Regions from separate parts of the Streptococcus sp. HMSC062D07 genome, predicted to be linked through region 1. Evidence: predicted binding sites of a transcription regulator. Region 1 holds the regulator's gene; the other holds the start of a gene.
The links. Region 1 encodes HrcA, which represses chaperone genes, less so after heat shock. Its sites were predicted from a motif close to TTAGCACTCNNNNNNNNNGAGTGCTAA; they were not measured.
Positions count from the first base shown of each region.

Region 1 (16,530 bases):
ATTGGTTTAGCACAGTTACATGAAAATGAAGATGGCACGAAAAGTCTAATTGGGACATCTGGTATCGAGAGTTCCTTAAATAGTTTATTGGCAGGGACAGATGGTATTATAACCTATGAAAAAGACCGCTTAGGAAATATTGTTCCAGGTACGGAGCAAGTTACCCGACAGACTGTAAACGGGAAAGATGTCTATACGACCCTATCTAGTCCTTTACAATCTTTCATGGAAAGTCAAATGGATGCCTTCCAAGAAAAAGTCAAGGGTAAATATATGACCGCGACCTTGGTCAGTGCAAAGACCGGTGAAATCCTCGCTACCACCCAACGACCTACCTTTAATGCAGATACCAAAGAAGGAATCACTGAGGACTTTGTTTGGCGTGATATTCTTTATCAAAGTAACTATGAACCAGGATCAGCCTTTAAGGTCATGATGTTAGCTTCTTCTATTGATAATAATACCTTCCCAAGTGGAGAATACTTCAATAGCAGTGAATTCAAAATGGCGGATGCGACGACTCGAGATTGGGATGTTAATGCTGGTTTGACTACTGGTGGGATGATGACTTTCTCACAAGGTTTCGCTCACTCCAGTAATGTTGGAACGAGTCTACTTGAACAAAAAATGGGAGATGCTACTTGGTTGGATTATCTAAAACGCTTTAAATTTGGGGTTCCAACTCGCTTTGGCTTGACAGATGAATACGCTGGTCAACTTCCAGCTGATAATATTGTTAGTATTGCTCAAAGCTCATTTGGGCAAGGAATTTCAGTGACACAAACACAAATGCTTCGTGCCTTTACAGCTATTGCTAATGATGGAGTTATGCTGGAGCCAAAATTTATAAGTGCTATTTATGATACTAACAATCAGTCTGTACGTAAGTCACAAAAAGAAATAGTAGGAAATCCTGTTTCCAAAGAGGCAGCAAGCACAACTCGAAATCACATGATCTTAGTTGGGACGGACCCTCTATATGGAACTATGTATAATCACTACACAGGAAAGCCAATTATAACAGTTCCTGGACAAAATGTAGCAGTTAAATCCGGTACGGCTCAAATCGCTGATGAGAAAAATGGAGGATACTTGGTTGGTTCTACCAATTATATTTTCTCAGTTGTGACTATGAATCCTGCTGAAAATCCTGATTTTATCTTGTATGTAACGGTTCAACAGCCTGAGCATTTTGCTTCGGTACAACTAGGAGAATTTTCCAACCCTATTCTGGAACGAGCTTCAGCTATGAAGGAGACGCTCAATCTTCAATCTACGGCTAAGAATTTGGACCAAGTGACAACTACAACTAGTTATGCCATGCCTAGTATTAAGGACTCTAGCCCTGGAGATTTAGCTGAAGAACTCCGTCGTAACCTTGTACAACCAATTGTTATCGGTTCGGGAACAAAAATCAAAGAAAGCTCTGTAGCAGAAGGAACCAATCTAGACGCCAATCAGCAAATCTTACTCCTTTCAGATAAGGTAGAAGAGATGCCTGACTTATATGGCTGGTCTAAGAAAAATGTTGAAACCTTTGCCAAATGGCTGAATATCCAAGTTGAGTTTGAAGGCACAGGAGAAACTGTTAAAAAGCAAAGTGTTCGTGCCAATACAGCTTTAAAAGATTTACAGAAAATAAAAATAACATTAGGAGATTAGAATGCTTATTTCTATCTTTGCTGGAGTGATTGCCTTTATTCTAACAGTCATAGGAATTCCAGCCTTTATCCGTTTTTACCATAAAGCACAGATTACCGGTCAACAGATGCATGAGGATGTCAAACAACACCAAGCAAAAGCTGGGACACCAACAATGGGAGGACTCGTCTTTCTCCTAGCAGGAGTTTTAGTTAGTCTGGTCCTTGCTCTCGTGACTAATCAATTAACCAATAATGTCGGAATGATCCTCTTTATCCTGGTCTTATATGGTTTGGTCGGTTTCTTGGATGATTTCCTCAAGGTTTTCCGTAAAATCAATGAAGGACTTAATCCTAAACAAAAGTTCCTGCTTCAATTAGTAGGAGGAGTCATCTTCTATCTCTTTTATGAAAGAGGAGGGGATGTCTTAAATGTATTTGGGTATCCATTGCACCTAGGCGTTCTTTACATTTTCTTTGCTCTCTTCTGGTTAGTTGGTTTTTCGAATGCTGTTAACTTGACTGACGGAATTGATGGGTTGGCAAGTATCTCAGTAGTGATTAGCCTATCTGCCTATGGAGTCATTGCTTATGTACAAAACCAATTGGATATTCTCCTAGTGATTCTTGCCATGATTGGTGGTCTTCTTGGTTTCTTTGTCTTTAACCATAAGCCTGCTAAAGTTTTTATGGGAGATGTGGGAAGTCTTGCTCTTGGAGGAATGTTGGCCGCTATTTCTATGGCGTTACACCAAGAATGGACCTTGCTCTTGATTGGGATAGTGTATGTTTTTGAAACAACATCTGTCATGATGCAAGTTACCTACTTTAAGTTGACTGGAGGAAAACGTATCTTCCGGATGACACCAGTTCATCACCATTTTGAGTTGGGTGGATTTTCAGGTAAAGGTCAAGCCTGGAGTGAGTGGAAGGTCGATTTCTTCTTCTGGGGAGTGGGCTTGGTTGCTAGTCTCGTGACCTTGGCTTTCATGTATTTATTCTAAAATAGAATATTGGAATATAAAAGAGAAGGATTTATACCCTTCTCTTTTTAGTTCCTATTTTCTTCAATTGAGGAATCCTTTTCTCAAAAAAGTAAAATTATGATAAAATGGAAAAAAGAAAGATGAGCCTATGAGTTATTTTAAAAAGTATACATTTGATAAATCTAAGTTTAAGTTAGGAATGCGAACGTTTAAAACAGGAATCGCTGTTTTTTTGGTCCTCATGATTTTTGGTTTTTTTGGATGGAAGGGACTTCAGATTGGGGCTCTTACAGCCGTTTTTAGCTTGAGAGAAGACTTTGATAAAAGTGTCCACTTTGGGACATCACGTATTTTAGGGAATAGTATCGGTGGTTTTTATGCGCTGATGTTCTTCCTCCTAAATAACTTTTTTCATGGAGCCTTTTGGGTAACTCTTCTTGTAGTTCCAATTTGTACCATGTTAACCATTATGACAAATGTTGCCATGAACAATAAGTCAGGAGTTATCGGTGGAGTTGCGGCTATGTTGATTATTACCTTATCAATTCCGAGTGGAGAGACTGTTTTGTACGTATTTGCTCGTGTATTTGAAACTTTTATGGGTGTTTTTGCAGCAATTCTTGTAAATTACGATATTGATCGTTTACGGAGCATTTTACTGAAAAAGACAAAATAATGTCACAAGATATAACATTATTGATTGACGATTGAATTTTTTTAGACTATAATAGACAGAAAGAAGGAAGTGTACATGAAGGAAAAAGAATTTCGTCGCAATATGGCAGTTTTCCCCATTGGTAGTGTTATGAAGCTGACCGATCTTTCGGCGCGTCAAATTCGTTATTATGAAGATCAAGAGTTGATAAAACCTGATCGAAACGAAGGTAATCGCCGTATGTATTCTTTGAATGATATGGATCGATTGCTTGAAATTAAAGATTATATCTCTGAAGGTCTTAACATTGCTGCTATCAAGAAAAAATATGCCGAACGTGAGGCGAAAGCCAAGAAACCAGTCAGTCAAACTGAGGTGCGTCGGGCCCTTCGGAATGAGGTTCTTCAACAAAGTCGCTTTGCTTCTCAACAATCACCTTTTGGTCGCGGTTAGGCAACCGCTAGTCGTCAAATATAAGGAGAAAAAACATGCCAATCACAGCTGCAGATATTCGTCGTGAAGTTAAGGAAAAAAATGTAACCTTTATTCGTCTCATGTTTTCAGATATTTTGGGAACGATGAAAAACGTCGAAATTCCTGCTACAGATGAACAACTAGACAAGGTCTTGTCAAATAAGGCTATGTTTGATGGGTCTTCTATTGAAGGATTTGTCCGTATCAATGAATCAGACATGTATCTATATCCAGATTTGGACTCTTGGACAGTCTTCCCATGGGGAGATGAGAACGGTAGTGTCGCAGGATTGATTTGTGATGTCTATACAACAGAAGGGGAACCATTTGCAGGAGACCCTCGTGGAAATCTTAAACGTGCTCTTCGTCATATGGAAGAAGTTGGATTCAAATCTTTCAACCTTGGACCAGAGCCAGAATTCTTCCTATTTAAGCTTGATGAAAATGGAGACCCAACTCTTGAAGTGAATGACAAGGGTGGTTACTTTGATTTGGCGCCTACAGACCTTGCTGATAACACTCGTCGTGAAATTGTAAATGTCTTGACTAAAATGGGATTTGAAGTAGAAGCCAGTCACCACGAAGTTGCTGTAGGTCAACATGAGATTGACTTTAAGTATGATGAAGTTCTTCGTGCATGTGACAAGATTCAAATCTTTAAACTTGTTGTAAAAACAATTGCGCGTAAACATGGTTTGTATGCAACCTTTATGGCTAAACCTAAATTTGGTATCGCTGGTTCAGGAATGCACTGCAATATGTCCTTGTTTGATGATAAAGGGAACAACGCTTTCTTTGATCCAAATGATCCAAAAGGAATGCAATTGTCAGAAACAGCCTATCATTTCCTTGGTGGTTTGATCAAGCATGCCTACAACTACACAGCTATCATGAACCCGACCGTTAACTCATACAAACGTTTGGTTCCAGGGTATGAAGCACCTGTTTACATCGCTTGGGCTGGTCGTAACCGTTCACCGTTGGTGCGCGTTCCTGCTACTCGTGGAATGGGAACACGTTTGGAATTGCGCTCAGTAGACCCAATGGCAAACCCATATATCGCAATGGCTGTTCTTTTGGAAGTTGGTTTGCACGGTATTGAAAACAAAATCGAAGCACCAGCGCCAATCGAAGAAAACATCTATATCATGACTGCAGAAGAGCGTAAAGAGGCTGGTATCACAGACCTTCCATCAACTCTTCACAACGCTTTGAAGGCCATGACAGAAGACGAAGTGGTTAAAGCAGCTCTAGGTGAACACATCTACACTAGCTTCCTTGAAGCCAAACGAATTGAGTGGGCAAGCTATGCAACCTTCGTTTCACAATGGGAAATTGATAACTACCTAGATCTATACTAATGATAAATCAGAAAGATTGTCCGTGAGGACAATCTTTTTTTCTTGCATTTTATATCGAGGTGTGATATATTTTATATAACGAGGTGCGATATATCGAACTGAATAGGAGGTCTGATTAAATGGAATTAACAGATAAGATTAGGCGGGTTTACCTTCCCATGACTGAAACGGGTTTTTATATTCTGTTCTGTCTGCAAAAGGAGAACCATGGTTATGGTATTACACAAAAGGTCAAAGAGATGACAGATTCGCAAGTATCCATTAGTCCTGGAACTATGTATGGAACCCTATCGAAGATGGAAAAGGATGGTTTGGTTTCCTTTGTCCGAGAAGAGGAGAAACGTAAAATCTATCAGATAACAGACTTGGGCCGAAAAGTTTTAGAGATTGAGTTGAAACGTATTGAGCGGCTCTATAGAAACAGTCGGGAGGAGCTTTGATGGAAAAGAAAGTTGTTTATAGAATTGCTACCATTGCGGATTATGATAGAGAAGCTCTCTATCTCGGAGAAATGCATGCTCAGGGCTGGAAACTTAAGGAAGTTAGTTATTCTAACTTAGTAGTTGCGGTTAAGTATACTTTTGAAAAGTGCCAACCGGAGCAGGTGGTTTATCAGTTGGACTTTTATCCTATGAAAAAGTCAGAGAGAGCTTCCTATTTACAACTATTTAAAGATTGTGGCTGGGAGCATATTACAGACTTTAATGGTTTTTCCTACTTTAGAAAGCTTTATTCTGGAGTTGAGTCGGATGCCGAGTTTGAAATTTATAATGACGCGACAGGGAAGTTAGCAATGGTCAAGAAGATTTTAACAATGCGGATGCTTCCTATTTTGCTTCTCTTTTCAGCTCTACTACCGATTTTCTCAAAGTTTGTCAGTGGAGGTAGTTCTTTCAGTTGGGGAATGTTTTTGATTGTTATCATAGACTGTACTTTATTGATAGTTTTCGCGATTCAGATTTCTTATATTTTTTGGAGATTGTTTCAAAAGTGGAGTGAATTATCTGATAAATAAAACCATTTTGGAGGTTAGACAATGAAAAGCAAAGTACAATTTCGAATGTTTACCATTTTTGATTTGGATAAGGTAGAAGATTATTTGCATGAGATGCATTTGAAAGGTTGGAAATTTAAAGCCAATCGTTTTGGCTTTTTCTATTTTGAACCATGCCGATCAGATGATGTAATTTACCGTGTGTGGAATACTAGCTACCTTAGAAAAAATGAGATAGATTTACAAAGTATTAAGGATAGAGGATGGGAATTTGTGGAAAATTGTTCTTATACTGTTTTTCGAAAAGCAACTTGTGATGTAGATTCAAATGATCAATCATTCATGGACGATCGTCTTCGATGGGCTGATGTGAAATCTAGACTTCGTATATCTACAGTTTCTATCTCTGGCGGTCTAGTTGTTTGTATGAGCCTGTTTCGCGAAAGTCTCTCTCAGTCTTTCTTCCTTATTTTTGCCCTTTATGCCCTCATGATTTCTTACCTAATCTATAGTTTTTACAGACTTAAAAAGAAATATCTTGAGAATGTAAGATGATTTTCTAGGACCTCAGACTGATTTTTAGCACTCTTGGCAAAAGAGTGCTAATTTTTTGAGTTTTTGTCTTGACATTCTTTTCTAAGGGTGTATAATAGAATCATAAGTTAGCACTTGGATACGTCGAGTGCTAAAAAGATCTATCAGAGAGGAGTGACGAGATGGTTACAGAACGTCAGCAGAATATTTTAAATCTGATTATTGACATCTTTACCAAAACGCACGAACCTGTTGGATCTAAGGCCTTGCAAGAGACTATCAACTCAAGTAGTGCTACCATTCGAAATGATATGGCAGCTCTAGAAAAGCAAGGTTTGCTTGAAAAGGCTCATACTTCCAGTGGTCGGATGCCGAGTGTGGCTGGTTTTCAATATTATGTCAAACACTCCTTATCCTTCGACCGTTTAGCTGAGAATCAAGTTTATGAGATTGTAAAAGCCTTTGATCAGGAATTCTTCAAACTTGAGGATATTCTTCAAGAGGCAACTAGAATCTTGACAGACTTGAGTGGTTGTACGGTTGTTGCACTGGATGTAGAACCAAGTAGACAGAAGCTAACAGCTTTTGATATTGTTGTCCTCGGGCAACATACAGCTCTTGCTGTTTTTACGCTTGATGAGTCTAGAACAGTTACCAGTCAGTTTTTGATTCCGAGAAATTTCTTGCAGGAGGATTTAAATCGCCTCAAGACCATGATTCAAGAACGTTTCCTGGATCAGACTGTTTTGGATATTCACTACAAGATTCGGACAGAGATTCCGCAAATTATCCAACGTTACTTCACAACAACGGATAATGTTATGGATCTTATTGAGCATATCTTCAAAGAAATGTTCAATGAAAATATCGTGGTTTCTGGCAAAGTCAATCTTTTGAATTTCGCTAATTTAGCGGCCTATCAATTCTTTGATCAGCCACAAAAGGTAGCTTTGGAAATTCGAGAAAATCTGATTGGTGACCAGATGCAAAGTGTCCGAGTTGCGGATAGCCAAGAATCCTGTTTAGCTGACTTAGCAGTGATTAGCAGTAAGTTCCTGATTCCCTATCGTGGATTTGGAATCCTTGCGATTATAGGTCCGGTCAATCTGGATTATCAACAATTGGTCAATCAACTCAATGTAGTTAATCGAGTTTTGACTATGAAGTTGACGGATTTTTACCGCTACCTCAGCAGTAATCACTATGAAGTGAATTGAGATTGAAATCATTAAAGGAGGCGAAAATGGCCCAAGATATAAATAATAAAGAAGTAAAAGAAGAGGAAGTTGTTGAATCAGTAGAAGAAACAACTCCTGAGAAGTCTGAATTGGACTTGGCTAATGAACGTGCCGAGGAGTTTGAAAACAAATATCTTCGTGCCCACGCAGAAATGCAAAACATTCAGCGTCGTGCCAATGAAGAGCGTCAACTCTTGCAACGCTATCGCAGCCAAGATTTGGCAAAAGCAATTTTGCCATCGCTTGATAACCTTGAACGCGCTCTTGCCGTTGAAGGCTTGACAGATGATGTGAAGAAGGGCTTGGAAATGGTCCAAGAAAGTTTGATTCATGCTCTGAAAGAAGAAGGAATCGAGGAAATCGCAGCTGATGGAGAGTTTGACCATAACTACCATATGGCTATTCAAACAGTCCCAGCTGATGATGAGCATCCAGCTGACACCATCGCACAAGTCTTTCAAAAAGGCTACAAACTCCATGACCGTATCCTACGCCCAGCCATGGTGGTTGTATATAACTAGGCTAGAGAACTTAAAAACCTTGTCCGAAACGACAGAAAACTATGAAGAAAGATAAAAAATTATTCAGCTTTGCAATAGTGAGCGAAGCGAACTATTGGCGATACTCCTCGCCGTGGCGCTATTTGCGCAAACTTTGAGACCTTAGGCTCAAAGTTTAGTCAAAGAGATTGACGAAGTCAAGCTCTGACGGCGCCGCCACCTAAGAAGAGTATCAAAAAGAAAAAAAAATAAAATTTAAGGAGAAAAACACATGTCTAAAATTATCGGTATTGACTTAGGTACAACAAACTCAGCAGTTGCAGTTCTTGAAGGAACTGAATCAAAAATCATCGCAAACCCAGAAGGAAACCGTACAACTCCATCTGTAGTTTCTTTCAAAAACGGTGAAATCATCGTTGGTGACGCTGCAAAACGTCAAGCAGTCACAAACCCAGATACAGTTATCTCTATCAAATCTAAGATGGGTACTTCTGAAAAAGTTTCTGCTAACGGCAAAGAATACACTCCACAAGAAATCTCAGCTATGATTCTTCAATACTTGAAAGGTTATGCTGAAGAATACCTTGGTGAAAAAGTAACCAAGGCTGTTATCACAGTTCCAGCTTACTTTAACGATGCTCAACGTCAAGCAACTAAAGACGCTGGTAAAATCGCTGGACTTGAAGTAGAACGTATCGTGAACGAACCAACTGCAGCAGCTCTTGCTTACGGTTTGGACAAGACAGACAAAGAAGAAAAAATCTTGGTATTCGACCTTGGTGGTGGTACATTCGACGTATCTATCCTTGAACTCGGTGATGGTGTCTTTGATGTATTGGCAACTGCAGGGGATAACAAACTCGGTGGTGACGACTTTGACCAAAAAATCATCGATTACTTAGTAGCAGAATTCAAGAAAGAAAATGGTATCGACTTGTCAAACGACAAGATGGCTCTTCAACGTTTGAAAGACGCAGCTGAAAAAGCGAAGAAAGACCTTTCTGGTGTGACTTCAACACAAATCAGCTTGCCATTTATTACTGCTGGTGAGGCTGGACCTCTTCACTTGGAAATGACCTTGACTCGTGCCAAATTCGATGATTTGACTCGTGACCTTGTAGAACGTACTAAAGTTCCAGTTCGTCAAGCCCTTTCAGATGCAGGTTTGAGCTTGTCAGATATCGACGAAGTGATTCTTGTCGGTGGTTCAACTCGTATCCCTGCCGTTGTAGAAGCTGTTAAAGCTGAAACTGGTAAAGAGCCAAACAAATCAGTGAACCCTGACGAAGTAGTTGCCATGGGTGCTGCTATCCAAGGTGGTGTGATCACTGGTGACGTCAAAGACGTTGTCCTTCTTGACGTAACTCCATTGTCACTTGGTATCGAAACAATGGGTGGAGTTTTCACAAAACTCATCGACCGTAACACAACTATTCCAACATCTAAATCACAAGTCTTCTCAACTGCAGCGGATAACCAACCAGCCGTTGATATCCATGTTCTTCAAGGTGAACGTCCAATGGCAGCAGATAACAAGACTCTTGGACGTTTCCAATTGACAGATATCCCAGCTGCACCTCGTGGTATCCCACAAATCGAAGTAACATTCGACATCGACAAGAACGGTATCGTATCTGTTAAGGCCAAAGATCTTGGAACTCAAAAAGAACAAACAATCGTTATCCAATCCAACTCAGGTTTGACAGACGAAGAAATCGACCGCATGATGAAGGATGCAGAAGCAAACGCTGAAGCAGATAAGAAACGTAAAGAAGAAGTGGACCTTCGTAACGAAGTAGACCAAGCTATCTTTGCGACTGAAAAGACAATCAAAGAAACTGAAGGCAAAGGATTCGATGCAGAACGTGACGCTGCACAAGCTGCCCTTGATGATCTTAAGAAAGCTCAAGAAGACAACAGCTTGGATGAAATGAAAGCAAAACTTGAAGCATTGAACGAAAAAGCTCAAGGACTTGCGGTTAAACTCTACGAACAAGCCGCAGCAGCGCAACAAGCTCAAGCAGGAGCAGAAGGTGCACAAGCAACAGGAAACGCAGGCGATGACGTCGTAGACGGAGAGTTTACTGAAAAGTAAGATGTTGAGGCGTTAAGAAAACGAAAGAAAAATAGGAAGCCATCGCCTTGTGCGATGCACAAAAGATGGCTTATCTTTTTTCCGAAGTTTTTAGCCGAAACTCAATTCAGCCTTACTAGTTCAAAAACAAAGTATAATCGACTTTGCTTTAGAATGTCGTAATGATAAGAAGAAATCCAGAGGTTGCAACCCAGCCTCTGTTTTTCGGTAAAATAGAGGATGTTGCGTATGAAAAAAGTACTTTGTATCATTTATCCTAATTTCTCTCTTTATGAGATAACCACTTTAACGAGTACTTTATCTCTGTCTTTTGACATCACGATTGATTATGTAGCTTCTGAGAATTCGATGGTGGTCTCTGAGGATGGTTTGCCCTGTCAACCGACGAAAACATTGGATCAGATCTGTATAGAAGATTATTCTTGTGTGATTTTGCCAGGAATGGTAAATATAGGTCCTGCTCTACAAGATGAGAAATTGATCTTGTTTTTGAGAAGTCTTAATGAGCAAGATATCCTAATTGCAGCTATTTCTTCAGCGCCCCTTTTATTGGCGAAAGCAGGCTTGTTGAAGGACACGAAATTCACAGGTGGGATTTGGCAAAACTTCTTTGACTATTTTGAATTTCTTCCACGAGAAAATTTCAAACCGAAAGTTCTTGTGCAAGATAAACAAATCATTACGGCTATCGGTTTTGCACATCAAGAGTTTGCAAGAAAAGTGATTCTAAGTTTAGGGCTGGCAGAGAATACGGACAACTATTTTAAAGAACAAAACGAGTATGCAGAAGAGGATTTGATATTTACTCTATCAGATGTAGAGTTTGATCAAGTGAAGCAAAGTATAGAAAACATCCTCTAAAGTTTTACATGAAAATTATAGAAAGGAACAAAGAGTGTTCGCAACTGAACATGGGTTCCAAAGTTTCTAATTTAATATAAAAGAAAGGAACAAAGAGCGTTCGGGGAATTGAACTCGAGCGGAAAGCTTGGAAATTAGATAAACCGCTTAAGAAATCAGGATTTCTTGTCGGTTTCCTAAATTTCAGTCGCTTTCTGTTCGCTCTTAGTATCTTGTATGAACAATACTGAATTTTATGACCGTTTGGGCGTTTCAAAGAATGCATCTCAAGATGAGATCAAGAAAGCCTATCGGAAATTATCTAAAAAATATCACCCAGATATCAACAAAGAACCTGGTGCTGAGGAAAAGTACAAGGAAGTTCAAGAAGCTTATGAGACCTTAAGTGATGAACAGAAACGTGCTGCCTATGACCAATATGGTGCGGCTGGAGCCAACGGTGGCTTTGGTGGTGCAGGCAGTTTCGGTGGCTTCGATGGTGCAGGCGGTTTTGGTGGATTTGAAGATATCTTCTCAAGTTTTTTCGGCGGAGGCGGTTCTTCTCGCAATCCAAACGCTCCTCGTCAAGGTGATGACCTCCAGTATCGCGTCAATTTGACTTTTGAAGAAGCCATCTTTGGTACTGAAAAAGAAGTCAAATACAATCGTGAATCAAGCTGTCGTACTTGTAACGGATCAGGTGCTAAGCCTGGAACAAGTCCAGTTACTTGTGGACGCTGTCACGGTTCTGGTGTTATCAACGTCGATACTCAAACACCGCTTGGTATGATGCGTCGCCAAGTAACCTGTGATGTCTGTCATGGTCGCGGAAAAGAAATCAAAGATCCATGTACAACATGTCATGGAACAGGTCATGAAAAACAAGCCCACAGTGTCCATGTGAAAATTCCAGCAGGTGTCGAAACTGGTCAACAAATTCGTCTAGCTGGTCAAGGGGAGGCAGGCTTTAACGGTGGTCCTTATGGAGACTTGTATGTGGTGGTTTCTGTAGAACCGAGCGATAAATTTGAGCGTGAAGGAACAACTATTTTCTACAAGTTAAACCTCAATATCGTCCAAGCAACTCTTGGTGATACTGTCGATATCCCAACCGTTCACGGTGATGTTGAATTGGTGATTCCAGAGGGGACTCAAACTGGTAAACGATTCCGCCTACGTGGTAAGGGAGCTCCGAGCCTACGTGGTGGTGCTGTTGGTGACCAATATGTCACTGTTAATGTCGTGACGCCTACAGGCTTGAACGAACGGCAAAAAGCAGCCTTGAAAGAATTTGCAGCTGCAGGTGACTTGAAAGTCAATCCAAAGAAAAAAGGCTTCTTTGACCACATAAAAGATGCCTTCGAGGGGGAATAAAAAAAAGAGCCATGAGGCTCTTTTTTGTTTGTAGATAGTAACGGAGAAAAGAATCTCCGACTGTCTCCTATTGATATTTTTGAGTGAGTAAACCAGCCTCATCCATGTCCTGGATGAGTTGCTTGAGTTCCGCTTCCTTGCCAGGTTTCACGGTGACGGTATCAATGTGCTTAATCGCCGAATTATCCTGGATATCCACCAAGGTCAACGCTTTTTCATAGAATGCGATTCCCTTTTTCATGCTTTCCGGATCATTCAAAGTTAGAATTGTGTAAGAAGAATGTGATTTCTTTCCGTTTTCTCGGAAATGCTTCTCGCCTTCCTCCTCTAAAAATTGTATTAAACCATGATTGAACAAGTTATCCCCTACTTTATAGTAAGAAATATCTCCTGTCTGTAGGACATAGACTTTGAGTCGGTTTTTAGTGAGGTTTGAACTTTCTTTAAGGACTGGGTGGCTATTGATGACCTCATCTGAGAAAGTCACATAAAAATCCAAGCCTCCCCCCTCGAATTGATAGCTACCATTTGATTCTACTTTTTCAGGAGGGAGGTCAATGGAGATAAAGATTTGTTTTAAGGCTTCCTTCCCCTCTCGGATGTCACTCGGTGAAGCCTTGAAAAGATTGGCCACTAGTAGAAATGCTAGGGTTACAAAAAGACAGAAGCAACCAGAAATAATCAAGATGACTTTTAAAAACTGTTTCATGTTTAGTCCCTCCCTTTTCTGTTCGAATCTAGTAACCCAAAATGGATTTAAGGAAAGTTGGATGCTTTCTTTTTTAGTTTTCTTCAGTTTCTCGTAGTTCTTTTATGACAGCAAGTCTTGCTTGGAGGTCTTTCTCTAAGACTTTAAATTTGTAAGTGAGGTCTTCTTGATACTCTTTGATGACTTCTTTTTGTTGATTGATAATTTGTAAGCTATTTTGGATAACATCTAAATCACCTTTGATTGCTTCAACGCGATCAGTTGTATCTAAAACTTCTTCAGTGATAACTTCACGATTTTTAACGAGGAGGTAAGATCCGACTGCTGATCCAGCAAAAAGTAGTAAATTTGATAGTTTCATAGGAACTCCTTAAGCGTTTTTGATGGTTTCAGCGACTTGGGCAAGTTTGTCAAAGTCAGGTTCATGGGCAACAAAGTCAATTTTTAGGTCATCATCTGCACCATAACGAGGAACGAGGTGGACATGGGTATGGAAAACGGTTTGTCCAGCTACCTCTTCGCAGTTGGCGATGATATTCATACCTTCAGCTTGGGTAGCTTTCATAACCTTTTGAGAAATGACTGGAACCTTAGCAAAGAGTTGGCTAGCGCTCGCAGCATCCATTTCTAAAAGATTGCGATAGTGTTCTTTTGGTACGACCAAAGTATGACCAGGTGTTACTTGAGAAATATCAAGAAAGGCAAGAACTTGCTCATCCTCATAAACCTTGGCTGCAGGGATTTCTCCTGCTAAAATCTTACAAAAAATACAATCTGACATAAAAACCACCTCTAGTGTATTGAATTTTGATATAATATAGCTACATTATACCAGATTCGGAGAAAATATGTTAGAAATTAAAAACCTGACAGGAGGCTATGTTCATGTCCCTGTCTTGAAAGATGTTTCCTTTACAGTTGAAAGCGGACAGTTAGTTGGTTTGATTGGTTTGAATGGTGCAGGAAAATCAACGACTATCAATGAAATTATTGGTCTTTTGACGCCATATAGTGGGGAGATCAAGATTGACGGATTGACTTTAGGAGAGGATGCTACGAGCTATCGCAAGAAAATTGGTTATATCCCTGAAACTCCTAGCTTGTACGAGGAATTGACTCTCAGAGAACATATTGAGACAGTTGCTATGGCCTATGGTATCGAGCAAAATCTAGCTTTTGAACGTGTAGAGCCGCTTTTAAAAATGTTCCGTTTGGATCAAAAATTGGATTGGTTTCCAGTTCATTTTTCCAAAGGGATGAAGCAAAAGGTTATGATTATCTGTGCCTTTGTCGTGGATCCTAGTCTCTTTATCGTAGATGAACCTTTCCTTGGTCTTGATCCTTTAGCGATTTCAGATTTGATTCAACTTCTAGAAGCGGAAAAGAAAAAAGGAAAGTCTATCCTTATGAGTACCCACGTTCTTGATTCTGCTGAAAAGATGTGTAACTCTTTTGTCATTCTTCACAAAGGTCAAGTAAGAGCCAAAGGAAATCTCCAACAACTCCGAGAAGCCTTTGATATGCCAGAAGCAAGCCTCAATGATATCTATTTGGCTCTGACCAAAGAGGAGGAACTATGAAGGACTTGTTTTTAAAACGAAAGCAGGAATTTCGCAAGGAATGCTTGGGCTATCTCCGTTATGTGCTCAATGATCATTTTGTCTTATTTTTGTTGGTGTTGTTAGGATTTTTGGCCTACCAGTACAACCAGTTGCTCCAACACTTTCCTGAGAATCATTTCCCAATCCTAATTTTGATTGGGATGATGTCTATTTTGCTTTTGCTTTGGGGTGGTATTGCGACCTATCTAGAAGCGCCTGACAAACTATTTCTTTTAGTTGCTGAAGAAGAAGTGAGAGAACACATACAGAAGCAAAGTATGATTTCTTTCATCTTTTGGGTCAGTGTACAGACTCTCTTTTTGCTCCTGTTTGCGCCTTTATTCTTAGCCATGGGTCTTGGTTTGCCGATTTTTGGAGTCTATCTCCTTGTCTTGGGGATAGTAAAATATGTGATTTTTCGCCAAAAGTCTAGCAACTTTTTCCTTGGAAATGGACTAGACTGGGATTATGTCATTGCACAGGAAAGCAAACGTAAGCAGTTCTTGCTTCGATTCTTTGCCCTCTTTACACAGGTCAAGGGGATTTCAAATAGTGTTAAGCGCCGAGCTTATCTGGACTTTATTCTCAAGGGAGTTCAGAAAGTACCAGGAAAAATCTGGCAGAATCTTTATCTCCGCTCCTACCTGAGAAATGGAGATTTATTCGCCCTTAGTATGCGACTCATAATCCTATCTTTGACCGCTCTCGTCTTCATTGAGCAATCTTGGATTGCAGTCGCAATTGTAATTTTATTCAATTATCTTTTGTTATTCCAGCTTCTAGCCCTCTATCATGCCTTCGACTATCAATATTTGACGCAATTATTCCCAGTAGGTAAGGGGCAAAAAGAGAAAGGCTTGAAGGAAATTTTGAGAGCGATTGGGTTCTTTGTATTAATCTTGGAAAGTCTTATAGGATTGCTTGTTTTTAAGGACAAAATTCTTGTTCTAGCACTTGTGGGAGCAAGTCTTGTCTTGCAATTTCTTTATTTGCCGTATCAACTGAGAAGATTGGTTGACGAATAGCATAAAAATTAGTAGAATAATAAGGAAACTTTATTCGGAGGAAAGAAATGGACTTGGGTGATATTGAGCTAACGCTAACCCCGATATCTGGGAAGAGCGGAAAAGCTTATATGGGAAGTTATCCTGATGGAAAACGTGTTTTTATAAAAATGAATACTTCTCCAATCCTGCCTGGTTTAGCTAGAGAGCAAATTGCACCACAATTGCTCTGGAGTCGTCGTTTACCAGACGGCCGTGATATGTCCGCTCAGGAATGGTTGACAGGAAAAATTTTGACGCCAAGCGATATGAACCGTAAACAAATTATCGATATTTTGACACGTTTACACTGTTCACGTCCCTTAATGACCCAGTTGACACGATTGGGATATGCAATGGAAACACCTTCGGATTTACTTCAGTCATGGGTAAACAAGGCTCCGGATGCTTTAAAAAACAACCAGTATCTACGTATGGTTTTAGGTGATTTGCGTGAGAATCTTCCTAGCTTTAGGGAAGACTATG
Region 1 is NZ_KV815324.1:102,932-119,461, forward strand. It holds gene pbp2X (penicillin-binding protein PBP2X) at 1-1,662, shown strand, start outside; gene mraY (phospho-N-acetylmuramoyl-pentapeptide-transferase) at 1,664-2,644, shown strand; gene HMPREF2957_RS01125 (FUSC family protein) at 2,775-3,302, shown strand; gene glnR (transcriptional repressor GlnR) at 3,378-3,734, shown strand; gene glnA (type I glutamate--ammonia ligase) at 3,770-5,116, shown strand; gene HMPREF2957_RS01140 (PadR family transcriptional regulator) at 5,236-5,556, shown strand; gene HMPREF2957_RS09470 (DUF2812 domain-containing protein) at 5,556-6,131, shown strand; gene HMPREF2957_RS01150 (DUF2812 domain-containing protein) at 6,153-6,665, shown strand; gene hrcA (heat-inducible transcriptional repressor HrcA) at 6,827-7,861, shown strand; gene grpE (nucleotide exchange factor GrpE) at 7,888-8,403, shown strand; gene dnaK (molecular chaperone DnaK) at 8,654-10,477, shown strand; gene HMPREF2957_RS01170 (DJ-1/PfpI family protein) at 10,706-11,338, shown strand; gene dnaJ (molecular chaperone DnaJ) at 11,555-12,691, shown strand; gene HMPREF2957_RS01180 (hypothetical protein) at 12,759-13,400, opposite strand; gene HMPREF2957_RS01185 (hypothetical protein) at 13,474-13,761, opposite strand; gene HMPREF2957_RS01190 (HIT family protein) at 13,771-14,181, opposite strand; gene HMPREF2957_RS01195 (ABC transporter ATP-binding protein) at 14,249-14,980, shown strand; gene HMPREF2957_RS01200 (ABC transporter permease) at 14,977-16,026, shown strand; gene ccrZ (cell cycle regulator CcrZ) at 16,074-16,530, shown strand, end outside.

Region 2 (16,530 bases), on a different contig from region 1:
AATTCTTTTCTTTGAGCAAGGGATCAAAGTTCTCCAAAAGATCTTGGATACACTCTTCTAGGTCAAGGTCTTCAAATAGAAAATCATTTTTCTCACTTTTCACCCTGTAGTAGAATAAGATCTGTGATACATTTCCTTGGATTTGATTTTTCACATAGTCCAATTTAAAAGCAGTATCCTCAGGTAGTTGGTCACTTTGATTGTCTAAAAGGAGGGAAAGAAGCGATAAAGGAAGTTTAATCTCATGCGCCCATTTTTCAACATAGTCCTCGTACTCGGCTAGTAATGAGTTGAGTTTTCCTATTTGAGCCTGCTTTTGATAAAGTGTATCTGCTATTTTTTCAATGCTTTCTTTCTCTGAGGCACTTGATAAATTCAATAATTCAAGCTCAGTATCGATCTTAGGATTGGCTATGAAGGCTTTATAAGCAGCGGCTTTTTTTCTTTCTTTTCTTATAAGTAAGAAAGATAGGATGAAAAAAAGCAGGACGGTGGCTAAAATATAGAGAAGGATGAGAGCTTGAAACATTCTCACATCTGAAAGCCAAAGCAGGACAGCTGTAAATAGATCAAATGCTAAGAGAACAAATAACCAAGGCAGATAACTAGCTAGATATTTTAGATTATGTTTCATCTGGACTTACCTCTTCTAGCTTGTAACCAATACCTCTGACGGACTTGACTTTAAGGGCAATGCCAACCTGTTTCATCATCTTTTTCAGCCTTGCAATGTTTACTTGTAGGGCATTTTCATCGATGAACTCAGTTGTATTCCACAGTTTCATGCTTAGTTCTTCTTTTGTGACGACAGAACCAGTTGCCACTAATAAGGTTTCTAACAATTTCCCTTGGTTTTTAGGGAGTAAAATCGAATGTCCGTTGATATAAAGAGTATAGGTATTTCTATCCAGCAGGAAATTATCTTTTTCAAGCAAATTTTGTCTACCTTCATAGCGTTTCAAGATGTTTTCTATACGAGCCAAGAATCTTTCTTTCTTGAAAGGTTTTGTTAAGTACTCGTCAGCCCCTAATTTTAGGGCGTAAATCTCATCTTTTAGTTGTTCACGGGAGGTGAGAACCAATATGGGCACAGAGCGTTTGGACTTGAGATTCTTACAAATGTGGAAACCTGTTTCTCCTGGCAAATTCAAATCTAGTATGATTAAATCCGTATCGTATTGCAATACTTGCTGGCTTGTATCTTTGAAGTCAGTCAACTTATCAACTTGATAACCCGCATTCTCTAACAAAATGACAATTTCATCTCGAATCAAGGTTTCATCTTCAATAACCAGAATATGCTTCATACCGGCTCCTCCTTTTCCTATTTTATTCTACTTTATTCACCTCTTTTGGGTTCCATCAATGACAACAAGTACTTGTTGCTATTTTTCTTTACAATTCTTATATAGATGACTTCAAATCCAGCTAACAGCAGTATTATCACCATGGCTGTGATAAATTTCTGCCCCATGGCCATTCTTGCACTGGCTGGTAATATTCCTGTGAGGAGGGAGCTCACTCCGAAGCTACTACTGATAAGTGCAAGGGCTATTGGTAGACCAAAATACCAGTTGATTTGCTTTTCTGACGATTTACAAAGAGTTTCGTAGTTGGCTCCAAGATGGATCAAGGTTTGGTATCGTCTGTAGGATTGTCTTTGTCCCATCAAAAACTGAACGCCAATGATTGTATTTGCCACAACAAGGAAGATGATAGCCAGATAGATGGTGATATAGCTGGCAGAGATAATGTAAAATAATTGTCTTCCCATATTTTGTATATAGCTTTCATAGCCAAGAGAGGTTTGATTTAGCTTTTCATTGGTATCTGAGATAGCCCTCATCAGGCCTTTTTCCTTGACTAGCTCAGGAGCTAAGATACCGCTGACATAGTTCGAGTATCGACCGTCTGTATAGTTCATAAAGACTTCATCTGGGACTATGAGGGCAACAGAGAGGGTGATTTCACGATCCGTTACAATCGGTAAAGACTGAACCTCTCCAATCAATTTTACATCATTTCCCATGACTTTGATTTGAGGCTTTGTCTTTAGGACAGAGTTGACGAGACTTTCATCTGGCAGAAAATCTTTCCCCATATACAAATATGCTTCCTTACTAGTTAATTCTAGAGGAGGGAGATTGGCAACCTTTCTAAGTTCATTGTATTCGGAAACTGGTATGAGGTGGGAAGTAGTAGACTGTTTAAATCTTTGGAGCAAAATTTCCTTGTTCTTGCTGTCTTTTTGCTTTTTCAACTCCTTGATAATCTCTTCGAAGGACACGGACTCGTGTTCTTTAGGTTTGCCTACTTTAATTTGCAGAATCTTTGAAAACTGTGATTCTAGTCCAGCAGCTTCAAGCTCTTTTTTTACTGTACTTACATCAAGATTTTCATCTGTATCCTGCTTGCTATCTCTAAATGTATAATCCAATACGTGGGTTTGATTGCTTGAATTGCCACTTGCAATGGCAACACCTGCTCCAAAGAGGCACAAGGCAGAGAAGATTAAGAGGGAGCAGATGGCCAGTATAGTTGAGCGCTGGATAACTAATTCCTGAATCTGTCTAAAATTATAGGCATGAAGTTTTCGATTGTTTCCAAGCTTGACCAAAAAGTCTATAAATAAACGCATACCAAAGAAGAGGAGGATAGTTCCTAGAGTCCCCAAGAAAACAGTGATGCCCATGGTTATGACACTCTCCCAAGCTCGTCCACTCATCCCCAAGTAATAGGCTGTTCCTAGAAGCAAAATTCCGAGGACAGAAGCAAGAAGGTATACCCCCTTGGGGAGTAGTTTCTTCATTCCAGAGGGTGAATAGGCAAGCAGGTTTCCGATTTCCATATTGGCCGTCTTTGCACTTAAAAGGACAAAAACAGCTAATTTTACGGCTAGGAAGCCGATGACTGTATAGAGTAGAGCTGTGGTAGATAGAGAAAATTGATGTTCAATAATCCCTAGTCCCACAATTTTAGCGGTTATTAGGCTGATTAGTTCTGAAATCAAGATAGAAATTGGAAGGCCTATTCCAAGGGCAAGGACACTGTTTCTCAAATCCTCGAGTAGGAGCAACAAGAACAGTTTGCTTCTTCGCATCCCTAGCGTTAGATAGACACCAAATTCATGTTTTCTCCTTTCCATCTGCATACTGCTTGCGAAGTAGACTAGAAAAAAGAGAATAAAGAGGGTTGCTACATAAAGAATGGGAATCATGCTAAAGAGTTTATTTACAGCGTCACTCTCTATTTGTTTGAGAAAGATCATCACATCTTGATGGGACAAAGAAAGGATGATGTAAAAGGAGATAATAGAAAGAACCATGGAACTGAAATACAAGCCATTATTCTTTCGATCCCTCTTGCTATTTCTTGAGACTAATTTAGAAAACATTGCCATCACCTCCAGCTAGGGCTGCCATGACCTTTAGTATTCTGTGGTAAAAATCTTCTTGACTTTCTCTTGGATAATCGCGTCGAATTTCATGGAATAGTTTTCCGTCTTGGATAAACAAGATGCGGTTGCAAAAGCTGGCAGCGACTGAATCGTGGGTCACCATGAGAATGGTGGTTTCTTCCACTTGATTCATTTCGGATAATTTTTGCATCAAAATGGTCGCATTTTTTGAATCCAAAGCTCCTGTGGGCTCATCTGCAAATACAATCTTAGGGTCTAAAATCAAGGCACGCGCAGCAGCTACCCTTTGTCGTTGACCACCTGATAATTGAGATGGGAACTTATCCAGAAGTTCAGAAATATCTAGATATTGGGAAAGCAATTTTAACCGAACCTTGCTTTCGTTGGCATCGACCTTGTGCAAAGACAAGGGGAGTAAAATATTTTCTTTGGCTGTCAGATTGTCCAAAAGCTCAAAATTCTGGAAGAGATAGCCAATTTCCTTGCCTCTATAATCTGCTAATTGACTACCTTTTAACTGACCTAAATCTTTTTCTTGCATTTGAATGGAGCCGTCAGTTGGTTTGATGATAGTAGCGAGACAGTTAAGAAGGGTTGTTTTCCCAGAACCACTGCTCCCCATAATCCCTAAGAACTCACCTTTGACAACTTGAAAAGATATACCGTTCAAGGCTTTGGTGATATTCGGCTCTTTTCCATAATACTTTTTTAATGATTCTACTCGTAAAATTGTTTCCATGTGAAACACCTCCATCTTTTGTTACTTTCATTATAATATGAATCAGAGTAGAATAACACTTACGGATGATGTAAGAAATCTTTATCATTAGGTTATTGGAGCTATACTTACTATATTATAGCATGGTTTCAAGGATTTAAAAAGAGGAGTTGAGAGTCGAGAAATTATCCTAATATTGAAATTATAAAAAATAATACCACTGTAGTCCATGCTCCAGCAGTATTATTTATTATTTTATAGGAAACTTTATTCCCACTCAACGGTTGCAGGTGGTTTACTTGTAATATCATAGACGATGCGGTTGACATGGTCAACTTCGTTTACGATACGAACAGAGATTTTTTGGAGAACTTCCCAAGGAATCTTAGCGAAGTCAGCTGTCATACCATCGATAGAAGTGATAGCACGGATAGCAATGGTGTAGTCGTAAGTACGTCCATCTCCCATAACACCTACTGAACGAACGCCAGTGTTAACAGTGAAATATTGCCAGATATCGCGGTCAAGGCCAGCTTTAGCGATTTCTTCACGAAGGATAGCATCTGATTCGCGAACTGTTTCAAGCTTCTCTTCAGTGATTTCTCCCATGACACGGATAGCAAGCCCTGGACCTGGGAATGGTTGGCGCCATACGATGTGGTCTGGCATACCAAGTTCTGTACCAAGGGCACGAACTTCATCCTTGTAAAGAGTGTTGAGTGGCTCGATCAGTTCAAACTGCATATCTTCAGGAAGTCCACCCACGTTGTGGTGAGACTTGATGGTTTGAGCAGTATCCGTACCAGATTCAATCACGTCTGTATAAAGAGTTCCTTGAGCCAAGAATTTCACATCTTTTAGCTTGCTTGCTTCATCATCAAAGACATAGACAAATTCGTTACCGATAATCTTCCGTTTTTGTTCGGGATCAGAAACACCAGCCAATTTATCAAGGAAACGTTTGGCAGCATCTGCCTTAACGATGTTCAAACCAAACTTACCACCAAGCATATCCATGACTTGGTCAGCTTCTCCCTTACGAAGAAGACCGTGGTCTACAAAGATACAGATTAATTGATCCCCGATTGCTTTTTGGAGAAGAACCCCAACAACAGAAGAGTCAACACCACCAGAAAGTCCGAGAAGAACACGTTTATCTCCAACTTTTTCACGGATTTGTTTGATTTGCATCTCGATGAAGTTATCCATAGTCCAGTCACCTTTGGCACCACAGATATTCAAAGCAAAGTTACGCAAAATATCATAACCGTGAACTGAGTGGCGAACTTCTGGGTGGAATTGGATACCGTAAATTTTCTTATCAGGGTTTTCAATAGATGCATAAGGACAGTCTGCAGAAGTTCCAGTACGAACAAAGTCAGCAGGAATTTCTGTAACAGCATCACCGTGGCTCATCAAGACAAGTTGCTCATCTGGAGTACCCGCAAAAAGAGCTGATTCTGTGTGAGTCAATGTTGATTGACCGTATTCACGGTTACCAGCATCGCCGGCAGGAACAACCTTACCACCAAGCTTGTGAGTCAATAGCTGCATACCATAGCAGATTCCCAAAATCGGAATTCCAAGTTCGAAAATTTCTGGGTCAATATCAAACGATCCTTCTTCGTAAACAGAGTTTGGACCACCTGAAAGTACAATCCCGATAGGATTGATAGCACGGACTTCGTCAGCCGAAATCTTGTGACTTTTTAGTTCTGAAAAGACACCAATCTCACGGATACGACGTGAGATGAGTTGGTTGTACTGGCTACCATAGTCTAGTACGATGATCTTTTCGACATCTTGCAAATCAGTTGAAATGTTGCTCATCTTTTCCCTTTCTTCAAAGAAATATCTTCTTGAATATTCTATCATAAAAGGGTTAGAATTACCAACTAAACAAGTGCGGTTTGACTTTTCCCTATGAGTTACGGTACAATGGAAAAAATAAAGAAAAGAAGTGATCAAGCATGTTACCAGCTTATATGAAAATCCACGACCAAATCAAGAAAGACATTGATGAGGGAAGTTGGAAAATTGGGGAAAGACTTCCAAGTGAGCGAGATTTAGCAGAAGAATTTGCCGTTAGCCGCATGACCTTACGTCAAGCAATCTCTCTTTTGGTTGAAGAAGGGGTTTTGGAACGACGTGTAGGTAGTGGGACCTTTGTTTCAAGTACACGTGTTCAGGAAAGAATGCGTGGAACAACTAGTTTTACGGAGATTGTTAAAGCTCAAGGGAAAACTCCGTCTAGTCACTTGATTTCTTATCGTCGAACCATTCCAAATGAGCAAGAAGTGGCTAAACTTGGTTTACTGCCAACTGATAACATCATTCGTATGGAGCGTGTTCGCTATGCCGACAAAGTCCCTGTAGTCTATGAAGTGGCGTCGATCCCTGAGAAATTTATCAAAAATTTCAAAAAAGAAGAAGTAACCAAGCACTTCTTTCAAACCTTGCAAGAGCATGGTTATCGAATTGGTAAATCTCACCAGACCATATACGCACGTTTAGCCAAAGAAAAGATAGCTCATTACCTAGAAGTTGAAAAAGGGCATGCTATTTTAGGTTTGACTCAGGTTTCTTACTTTGATGACGGAACGGCTTTTGAGTATGTAAAGAGCCAATACGTCGGAGAACGGTTTGAATTTTATCTAGAAAATAATTAGTTTATAACATCACTCTTAAAGTAGAAACTCATCTATTTTAAGAGTTTTTATTTGGTTATGATTAGAAAACATTTTCCTAGTAAGAAAAATAGTAATCATACGAGTATTTTTCAAAGATTCGTGTTATAATAGTTAGGTTATATGGTCCCGATAAGGTGGTGGGATTGATTGTAAATACTCTTCCAACCAGTTCTTTGTAACTCTATAACGAATATTTTTTAAGGGGGGACATTTTTATGTCAGAACGTAAATTATTCACGTCTGAATCTGTATCTGAGGGGCATCCAGATAAGATTGCAGACCAAATTTCAGATGCTATCTTGGATGCTATTTTAGAGCAAGATCCAGAGGCGCACGTTGCTGCTGAAACAGCTGTTTATACTGGTTCAGTACATGTTTTCGGTGAAATTTCAACCAATGCTTATGTCGATATTAACCGAGTGGTTCGTGATACGATTGCAGAAATCGGTTATACCAATACAGAGTACGGTTTTTCTGCGGAGACGGTGGGAGTTCATCCATCTTTGGTGGAACAATCTCCAGATATCGCACAAGGGGTTAATGAAGCCTTAGAAGTTCGTGGAAATGCGGATCAAGATCCACTTGATTTGATTGGGGCTGGAGACCAAGGTCTCATGTTTGGTTTTGCGGTGGATGAAACAGAAGAACTCATGCCATTGCCAATCTCACTCAGCCACAAGTTGGTTCGTCGCTTGGCAGAGCTACGTAAGTCTGGTGAAATTAGCTACCTTCGCCCAGATGCTAAATCTCAAGTTACTGTTGAGTATGATGAAAATGACCAACCAGTGCGCGTGGACACTGTCGTTATTTCAACTCAACACGATCCAGAAGTCAGCAATGAACAAATCCATGAGGATGTAATCAACAAGGTCATCAAGGAAGTGATTCCAGCTTCGTATCTTGACGATGAGACTAAATTCTTCATCAATCCAACTGGTCGTTTCGTTATCGGAGGTCCTCAAGGGGACTCAGGTTTGACGGGTCGTAAGATCATCGTAGATACCTATGGTGGTTATTCACGTCACGGTGGTGGTGCCTTCTCTGGTAAGGATGCCACTAAGGTTGACCGTTCAGCTTCTTATGCAGCTCGCTACATTGCTAAAAACATTGTTGCTGCAGGTCTTGCTAAGAAAGCAGAAGTGCAATTAGCCTACGCAATCGGTGTAGCTCAACCTGTATCTGTCCGTATCGATACCTTCAGTACTGGTACGGTAGCTGAAAGTAAGCTTGAAAAAGCAGCGCGTCAAATCTTTGACCTTCGTCCTGCAGGAATTATCCAAATGCTTGACCTCAAACGTCCAATCTACCGTCAAACAGCGGCTTATGGACATATGGGACGTACAGATATTGATCTTCCATGGGAACGCTTGGATAAAGTAGAAGCTTTGAAAGAAGCCGTTAAGTAAACTAAAAAAAAGATTGGTCCTTAGACCAATCTTTTTTATGTTTAAAATTAGTTATCCAGTATTTTTACAAAAGCCCAGTTTCCAATAGATTTTGTTCCGTATTCTAACATCATCGAATCTAGTAATTCATACTTGTTTTTTTCATAGAAGCAAACATTTTTTTCAGTACTAGTAATCAAGCCCAAGCGTTTGCAGCCTTTGGATTTAAGATAAGGTTCAACACCTTCTTGTAGAAAAGCACTCCCGATTCCTTGGTTTTGACTAGAAGCGTTGACTCCCAACATCATCAAATACCAGTCAAAATTTCCTGATCTTTTCAAATGCTGTTCGGAACGTTCCACCAAATCAAGATATTTCAAGAGATTGCGCAGAGTAATAAAACGGAAAAGCTTGACCATACCATTCAGCAAATAAGATAGAATGGAAAAATCCTTTTGTTGCAGGAGGGCAACGGCCATGATTTCCCCGTCTTGTTCAGCTATCAGACAGGTCTCTCCTTTGATATAGAGTCTGGTCAGAAGGCTATCCAATGATTCTAAGAATGCTTGGTAATATTCTGGTTTTTTTAAATCATCTTTAATAAGAGTCATGAAAGGGTAGTCCATAAAGGCACCAGCCAACACTTTTCCAATTTTTTGATATTCATCTAGCCTGGCTTCTCTGTATACTATTTCTTTCATATCAAACTCCTTCATTAAAATCTCTCTATCTATTATAACGAAATTTCTCACATTTTTCGATTAAAGTGTGAAATTTTCACAAAAAAGCTTTATTCACAATAATTTATTTAAAGATATAAACAAGAAAAGGTATTAAAAAACCCCGCAGTTTTAACTGTAGGGTAGATTAATTCTATTTTGTAGGGATTGAAATCTCAATCAATTTATCAGAATAGAGGGTTTTAATATTTGCCTTATCAATAGCCTGTTGATTAATTTTACGATTGAGGAAAAATTCTTTGATTATTTCCATTTCTTTTTCACGGATTGCCCGATGTTTATTGGAAATGAGGATTTCGTAATGAAGTGGAGCCTGAGTAAAAATAACATCTGTATTTCCCGCAGAATAAACCTCTACAAGCGTTGCGTCGGTACTTTCTAGCTGACTTTTAACAAGTTGCGAGTGTGAATTTGTAGTATTGATAAGCTTCATAGGGTTTCCTCCTGTATTTCTATGTCTATTATAGCACTTTTTGGGAAATTTGGTAAAGATAGTTTAAATTTGATGTTGTTTTTTCCAAGCTTCAATCGCCCATTTGTGACTTCCGCGTTTTAAGTTAGTAATAGCTTCATCGATTGGGAACCAAGCTAGATGATTGAAGTCCTCGAGAGGTCTTTGGATTTCTTGGTAAGAAGTAGCTTCGTAGAGATAGGCTGGATTGTAGTAATAGGTGTCACGATGTCTAGAGTAGAAGTATTCATCAGCTTGCCCGTAGTAGGTGCCGATTTCAGCTGTAAATCCTAATTCTTCAATCAATTCTCGTTTGAGAGCTTCAAGGTGATTTTCACCTTCTTCAATTTCGCCCCCTGGTAAGAACCATGCACCATTTGGAGCTTGTACGAGGATAATCTTTTCATGGTTTGCATCAGGTATGACTGCATAAACGCCATATCTATTTTTGTAGGTTACTCCCTCTTTTTTTTCTCCAAATGTTGGATTTGCCATAAAGTTCTCCTTCGTGAGTGCGCTTTCTTTCTATAATAGTAAAGAATGTTCTCACTGTCAAGCAAGAACATTCTTTTGTATGTGAGGAACTAGTCGTTTGACTCGACTGTTTCCGTTTTATTTTTGGACTTAATCACGATTTTACCTTTACTTGTCATGACTGCCTTGAGGTCTTTTTCACTTGGATTTTCAAGGTAGTAGTCTGTAATGGCATCTTCGATATAGTCTTGAATCGTACGACGGAGTGGACGAGCTCCCATTTTTGGATCGTAACCAAGGTCTACAAGTTTTTCTTTCACCTTATCTGTTACATCTAAATGGATGTTGTTGCTTGAGAGACGTTTATTCACATCATCCAACATAAGGTCAACGATTTGTAGGAGATTTTCCTTGCTGAGAGCTTTGAATTCGATAATCCCATCAAAGCGGTTCATGAATTCTGGACTAAAGAAGTTACCTAATTCTCCAAGGACAGAGTTGGTACGACCTTCTCTAGCAGCACCAAAACCAACACTAGCTTCAGCTTTTCCAGTACCTGCATTTGAGGTCATGATAATGATGGCGTCTTTGAAGCTAACAGTTCGACCTTGACCATCTGTTAAACGACCATCATCCAATACTTGAAGGAACATATGCATGACATCTGGATGGGCTTTTTCAACCTCGTCCAAGAGGATAAGTGAGTAGGGGTTACGACGAACCTTTTCAGTCAATTGTCCAGCTTCATCATAGCCTACGTATCCTGGAGGGGCACCGACGAGTTTGGCAACGCTATGTTTTTCCATGTATTCGCTCATATCAAAGCGAATCATGCTATCAGCAGCACCAAAAAGCTCAATGGCCAGTTGTTTAGAAAGTTCTGTCTTACCGACACCAGTAGGACCAACAAAGAGGAAGCTACCGATTGGACGGTTTGGAGTTCCAAGCCCAACACGGTTACGGCGGATAGCCTTAGCAATCTTATCAACTGCATCATCTTGACCGATGACATGAGCCTTGAGGTCGTCTGCTAGGTTGATGAGTTGAGACTGCTCTTTTTCTTTCAAATCACCAACTGGAATATTAGTCTTTTGCTCAATAATGTGTTCAATCGTCTTTTCGCTGATGATTGGAGTATCCTGATCCGTTACCTTGGTCTTTTGCATTTCTTTATATTTAGCAATCTGGTCACGGAAGTAGGCTGCTTTCTCAAAATCTTCATCTCGAGTTGCTTGGGCCTTGAGATTTTCTGCCTCGATTAAGCGTTGGTCGATGACCTTAGGATCCACAAAATTCAAAGTTAAGTTCATTTTAGAACCAGCCTCATCTAGGAGGTCAATAGCCTTGTCCGGCAAGAAACGATCTTGGATGTAGCGGTTAGAAAGAGTAGCAGCAGCTTCGATAGCAGCATCTGTATAATGAACGTGGTGGTAATCTTCGTATTTCTTTTGGATACCTTTGAGAATAATAATAGTCTCTTCCACAGTTGGTTCATCAACTTTGACAGATTGCATACGACGTTCAAGGGCAGCATCTTTTTCGATGATGCGATATTCATTGAGGGTAGTAGCACCAACTAGTTGGAGTTCGCCACGAGCAAGAGCTGGTTTTAGGATATTTCCTGCATCCATATTGCCGTCTCCGGCAGAACCAGCACCGACAATCTCGTGAATTTCATCGATAAAGAGGATGACATCTTTGCGCTCACGAATTTCTTCCATGAGTTTCTGCATGCGCTCTTCAAACTGTCCACGAATTCCTGTACCTTGGACAAGGCTAACAACGTCTAAACGGATGACTTCTTTCCCTTGAAGTTTGTGGGGAACATCACCATCTACAATTTTTTGAGCGAGGCCTTCGACAACGGCTGTCTTACCAACACCAGGCTCTCCGATAAGGACGGGATTGTTTTTGGTTCTACGGTTGAGAATTTCAATGACACGGATGATTTCTTCGTCGCGACCGATAACAGGGTCGACATTTCCACGGCGGGCAATCTCGGTTATGTTGATACCGTACTCATCCAAGAGTCCTTTTTCTTGACTAGGAGGAGGTGTTTGAGCTGGCCCGCGATTTTGGGAACCAAAACCACCATTGCCACCATTTCCACCACCTGACTGGGTTGGAGGAACATTATTATTTGAAGAAGGTCTAAAGTTATTCAGATCGTTAAAGAAGTCTCCAAATGGATCAAAATCACGATTGTTTAAATCTGTAATGCCTTTGAATAAGCTATTGTTAGGATCTGTTTTGATAATTTTGTAGCAATTTTGGCAAAGATCGATTTGCTTTTGTTGCCCATTAAGATTGGTGTAAAGATGGATCGTAGAATCATTGATTTTACAATTTTGACAGAGCATATCACTACCTCGTTTCTTTCTTGGCTTTGACTAAAACAGAAAGGTCAAAAATAGTCAAAGTTCTTTAGTCTCATTATATCATGATTGAAGGGGAAAGCAAGTAAAAAGATTGAGTCTTAGAACTCATGATAAAAGAGTTTTGTAGATGAAATATAGGGATAAAAAGAAAAATCCTATTTGTCATGCAAAAAGGATTTTCATTGGTCAAAGCAGGAGACTTCTCCGGCATTTATTCAACAATTAGTATAAAAGTTCGTAGATTTCCATCGCAATGAGGTCGATGCTATCAAATGTATATGTTTCACGAGCTTCAACGTCACGAAGTGTAAAGAGTGGTCCGTTTTCTTCGTCGTGGTTAAAAGCAACCTCTGCGACAACAACTCCTTCGCGCTCAAAGTTACGTTTCAAGTTACCACCATCTTTAGTCATTGCTTCTAAGCGATTGATGATTCTAACCAAATGTGATTCCATTTTGATTCTCCTCCATTTCTTATCTTTACTATTTTACCATAAACAGACTCGACTTGACTAGAAAAAAACTAAGATTTCTCGCTATTTCTATCGTCTTTGAAAATTTATTGAAAATATTAGGAGAAAATGTTGAATTTTTATGCAATATATGTTATCCTTATACAAGTTTTAAGTTTAAATATTAAAAACAGAAAGTAGAGTATCCATGAATTTTTCTTTTTTACCGAAATATCTACCATATTTTAACTATGGAGCCGTTGTAACAATTATCATATCTATCTTGGTAGTCTTCTTGGGGACCATTCTAGGAGTGCTGCTGGCCTTTGCACAACGTTCAAAGATTAAACCACTTGCCTGGTTTGCTAATCTATATATCTGGGTCTTCCGTGGGACTCCAATGATGGTGCAGATTATGATTGCATTTGCCTTGATGCATATTAGTGCTCCGACTATTCAAATTGGGATCTTAGATGTTGATCTGACTCGCTTGATTCCGGGGATTTTGATTATCTCTATGAATAGTGGTGCCTATGTATCAGAAACAGTTCGTGCTGGGATTAATGCAGTGCCAAAGGGACAATTAGAAGCAGCTTATTCACTAGGTATTCGTCCTAAGAATGCCATGCGTTATGTCATTTTGCCCCAGGCTATCAAAAATATCTTACCTTCTCTAGGAAATGAGTTTATCACTATTATCAAGGATAGCTCGCTCTTGTCAGCTATCGGGGTTATGGAGTTGTGGAATGGAGCTACTACAGTATCAACAACTACTTACCTACCTTTAACACCGCTCTTATTTGCAGCCTTTTACTACTTGATTATGACCTCTATCTTGACACTGGCCTTGAAAGCTTTTGAAAATCGTATGGGACAAGGAGATAAGAAATAATGACTGAAACACATATAAAAATTGAAAACCTTCATAAAAACTTTGGGAAAAATGAAGTTTTAAAAGGAATTGATCTTGAAATCAAAAAAGGACAAGTAGTGGTGATTATCGGACCTTCTGGTAGCGGTAAGTCAACCCTCCTTCGTTCGATGAATCTCCTCGAAGAAGCTACTAAAGGAAAAGTTATATTTGAAGGTGTTGACATTACCGATAAGAAAAATGACCTCTTTGCCATGCGCGAAAAGATGGGAATGGTTTTCCAACAATTCAATCTCTTCCCAAATATGACGGTAATGGGAAATATTACACTCTCTCCTATTAAGACTAAAGGGGAAAGTAAGGCAGTTGCTGAAAAGAGAGCCCATGAGCTTTTGGCAAAGGTTGGGTTACCAGATAAGGCAGATGCTTATCCACAAAGTCTGTCTGGTGGGCAACAACAACGTATCGCTATCGCCCGTGGTCTTGCTATGGAACCAGATGTCCTACTCTTTGATGAACCAACTTCTGCTCTAGACCCAGAAATGGTAGGAGAAGTACTAGCAGTTATGCAAGAACTTGCTCAGTCAGGAATGACCATGGTTATCGTAACGCATGAAATGGGCTTTGCTCGTGAGGTGGCGGATCGTGTCATCTTTATGGCTGACGGTGTCGTTGTCGAAGACGGAACTCCAGAGCAAGTTTTTGAACAAACCCAAGAACAAAGAACCAAGGATTTCTTGAGTAAGGTTTTGTAAGAGTCGTAAAATTATATCCATTTCGACTTTTTTTAGGTGGATAGTTCGACAAGTTAGAGCAAAACTTCATTACTTAGTTTAGATTAAAGTTATAAATAAAAAGTAGGCATCAGCAAATGCTGATGCCTACTTTTTGTAGTTAAAATAAGAAGGTAATGCTTGTAAGTATACCTAATACTGCGAAAATAATTTTCCAAACTTGTTGGTTCTTTTTGAAAAGCTTATCAGAGTATAATGCTAGTATAAGAAATATAAAAAATAGTATATATTTATTAAATATTGGCATGGATTTCCTCCTTTTATTGTAAGACTTCCATTACTTACATTATACATTATTTTAAATGCAGAATCAAAAATTAATATCTTTATTCTGTGAAGTTCCTTTATCCTCCAGTAAGAGAATGACTAGTTCTCCAACTGAGCCTTTTCTTATAGTTTCAGACTATAGGGTATCTTAGGTAAGAAGTGTTAGAATGCCGAACGATTTTTTGTTATAATAGAAAATATTTGTTAGAAAAGAGAAAATACATGACACAGATAATTGATGGAAAGGCTTTAGCAGCCAAGCTACAAGGACAGTTGGCTGAAAAAACAGCTAAATTAAAGGAAGAGACAGGTTTGGTTCCAGGATTGGTCGTTATTTTAGTCGGAGAAAATCCAGCAAGCCAAGTTTACGTACGCAACAAGGAGCGTTCTGCTATCGCTGCAGGCTTCCAAAGTGAAGTCGTGCGAGTTCCGGAGACCATTACTCAAGAGGAATTGTTAGAATTAATCGCTAAATACAATCAAGATCCAGCATGGCATGGGATTTTGGTCCAGCTTCCATTACCAAAACACATCGATGAAGAAGCTGTTTTACTAGCTATTGATCCTGAAAAGGATGTGGATGGTTTCCATCCTCTCAACATGGGACGCCTCTGGTCTGGTCACCCAGTTATGATTCCTTCAACACCTGCAGGGATTATGGAAATGTTTCATGAATATGGGATTGACTTGGAAGGTAAAAATGCGGTCGTAATTGGTCGTTCCAATATTGTCGGGAAGCCTATGGCCCAGTTACTGTTGGCTAAAAATGCAACTGTAACCTTGACCCACTCTCGCACCCATAATTTAGCCCAAGTAGCTTCTAAAGCCGATATTTTGGTCGTAGCTATCGGTCGCGCCAAGTTTGTGACTGCTGACTTTGTCAAACCAGGTGCAGTTGTCATTGATGTAGGGATGAACCGAGATGAAAATGACAAGCTCTGTGGAGATGTTGATTACGATGCTGTTGCACCAATTGCTAGTCATATCACCCCTGTACCTGGTGGAGTTGGTCCAATGACCATTACTATGCTGATGGAGCAGACTTATCAGGCTGCACTTCGGACATTGGATAGAAAATAAGAGAAACATTCGCTCAATAGAGTGTATTTTCTATAGCTATATTTAAAATGGCAGAAATGAGTATTAAATTTTAGATATAAGATTACAAAAGGAGGTTTGCGCCTCCTTTTTATTGTATAATAAAGTGAGGTGATTAGATGATTTTAAAAATTTATAATGGAGAATATAGTTTGCAATGGAATGGAATATATCACTTAGCACTAATTAATTATCCAAATATCCAAGAGTGGGAATTAGAAAAGATTGCTAAATTTATAGCTTACGAAAAACTTCATAAACGCCAAACAAGTATCGAGTGTATTAATTCTTGTTTAAAAAAAGAGATTTTAGCTTACCTCTGTCAGCATCCTTTTCTGCAACCATTTACCCCTACAGATAAAAGAGTAGCCTCGACTTATGATCTACATAAGAGGTTAGTGACTTCAAATTATTGTAGTCATACTTGTACAGTTGAGGTGGCTCAGGCGATTTTTCAGACTGGAAAACTTATGTCGGCGGTAAAAATATTTGGTAAAAGTGGGGCTGAGCTAGTTACAGATAGTCGTAATGCAGCTTCTGATCCAGCAGACTATTTTGACTATATCATGTTCGGATGGTCTAATACGTCTTCGGGTTACCGACTCGCTATGGAGCGTTTGTTAGGACGGGCACCGTCTGAGGAGGAATTGCAAGAAAAGTTCATTCCTGGCGTTAGTTTTCATTTTCTGTATGAAGAATTAATTCAAGCGCCAGGTTATATCTTTGATGGCTATCATGTTGCGAAGGTAAGAGATAGTTTAGATTTGGATACGTGTATCATCCCGTCAAAAGATAA
Region 2 is NZ_KV815326.1:84,234-100,763, reverse strand. It holds gene HMPREF2957_RS03690 (sensor histidine kinase) at 1-634, opposite strand, end outside; gene HMPREF2957_RS03685 (response regulator transcription factor) at 624-1,307, opposite strand; gene HMPREF2957_RS03680 (FtsX-like permease family protein) at 1,340-3,394, opposite strand; gene HMPREF2957_RS03675 (ABC transporter ATP-binding protein) at 3,384-4,157, opposite strand; gene guaA (glutamine-hydrolyzing GMP synthase) at 4,404-5,966, opposite strand; gene HMPREF2957_RS03665 (GntR family transcriptional regulator) at 6,107-6,805, shown strand; gene metK (methionine adenosyltransferase) at 7,042-8,232, shown strand; gene HMPREF2957_RS03655 (GNAT family N-acetyltransferase) at 8,280-8,912, opposite strand; gene HMPREF2957_RS03650 (DUF1827 family protein) at 9,085-9,384, opposite strand; gene HMPREF2957_RS03645 (NUDIX hydrolase) at 9,448-9,897, opposite strand; gene HMPREF2957_RS03640 (ATP-dependent Clp protease ATP-binding subunit) at 9,987-12,236, opposite strand; gene HMPREF2957_RS03635 (DUF1797 family protein) at 12,477-12,707, opposite strand; gene HMPREF2957_RS03630 (amino acid ABC transporter permease) at 12,913-13,596, shown strand; gene HMPREF2957_RS03625 (amino acid ABC transporter ATP-binding protein) at 13,596-14,330, shown strand; gene HMPREF2957_RS03620 (bifunctional methylenetetrahydrofolate dehydrogenase/methenyltetrahydrofolate cyclohydrolase) at 14,859-15,716, shown strand; gene HMPREF2957_RS03615 (phosphate ABC transporter ATPase) at 15,854-16,530, shown strand, end outside.
Region 2: the regulator HrcA is predicted to act here: its motif matches at 12,353-12,379, upstream of HMPREF2957_RS03640 (ATP-dependent Clp protease ATP-binding subunit).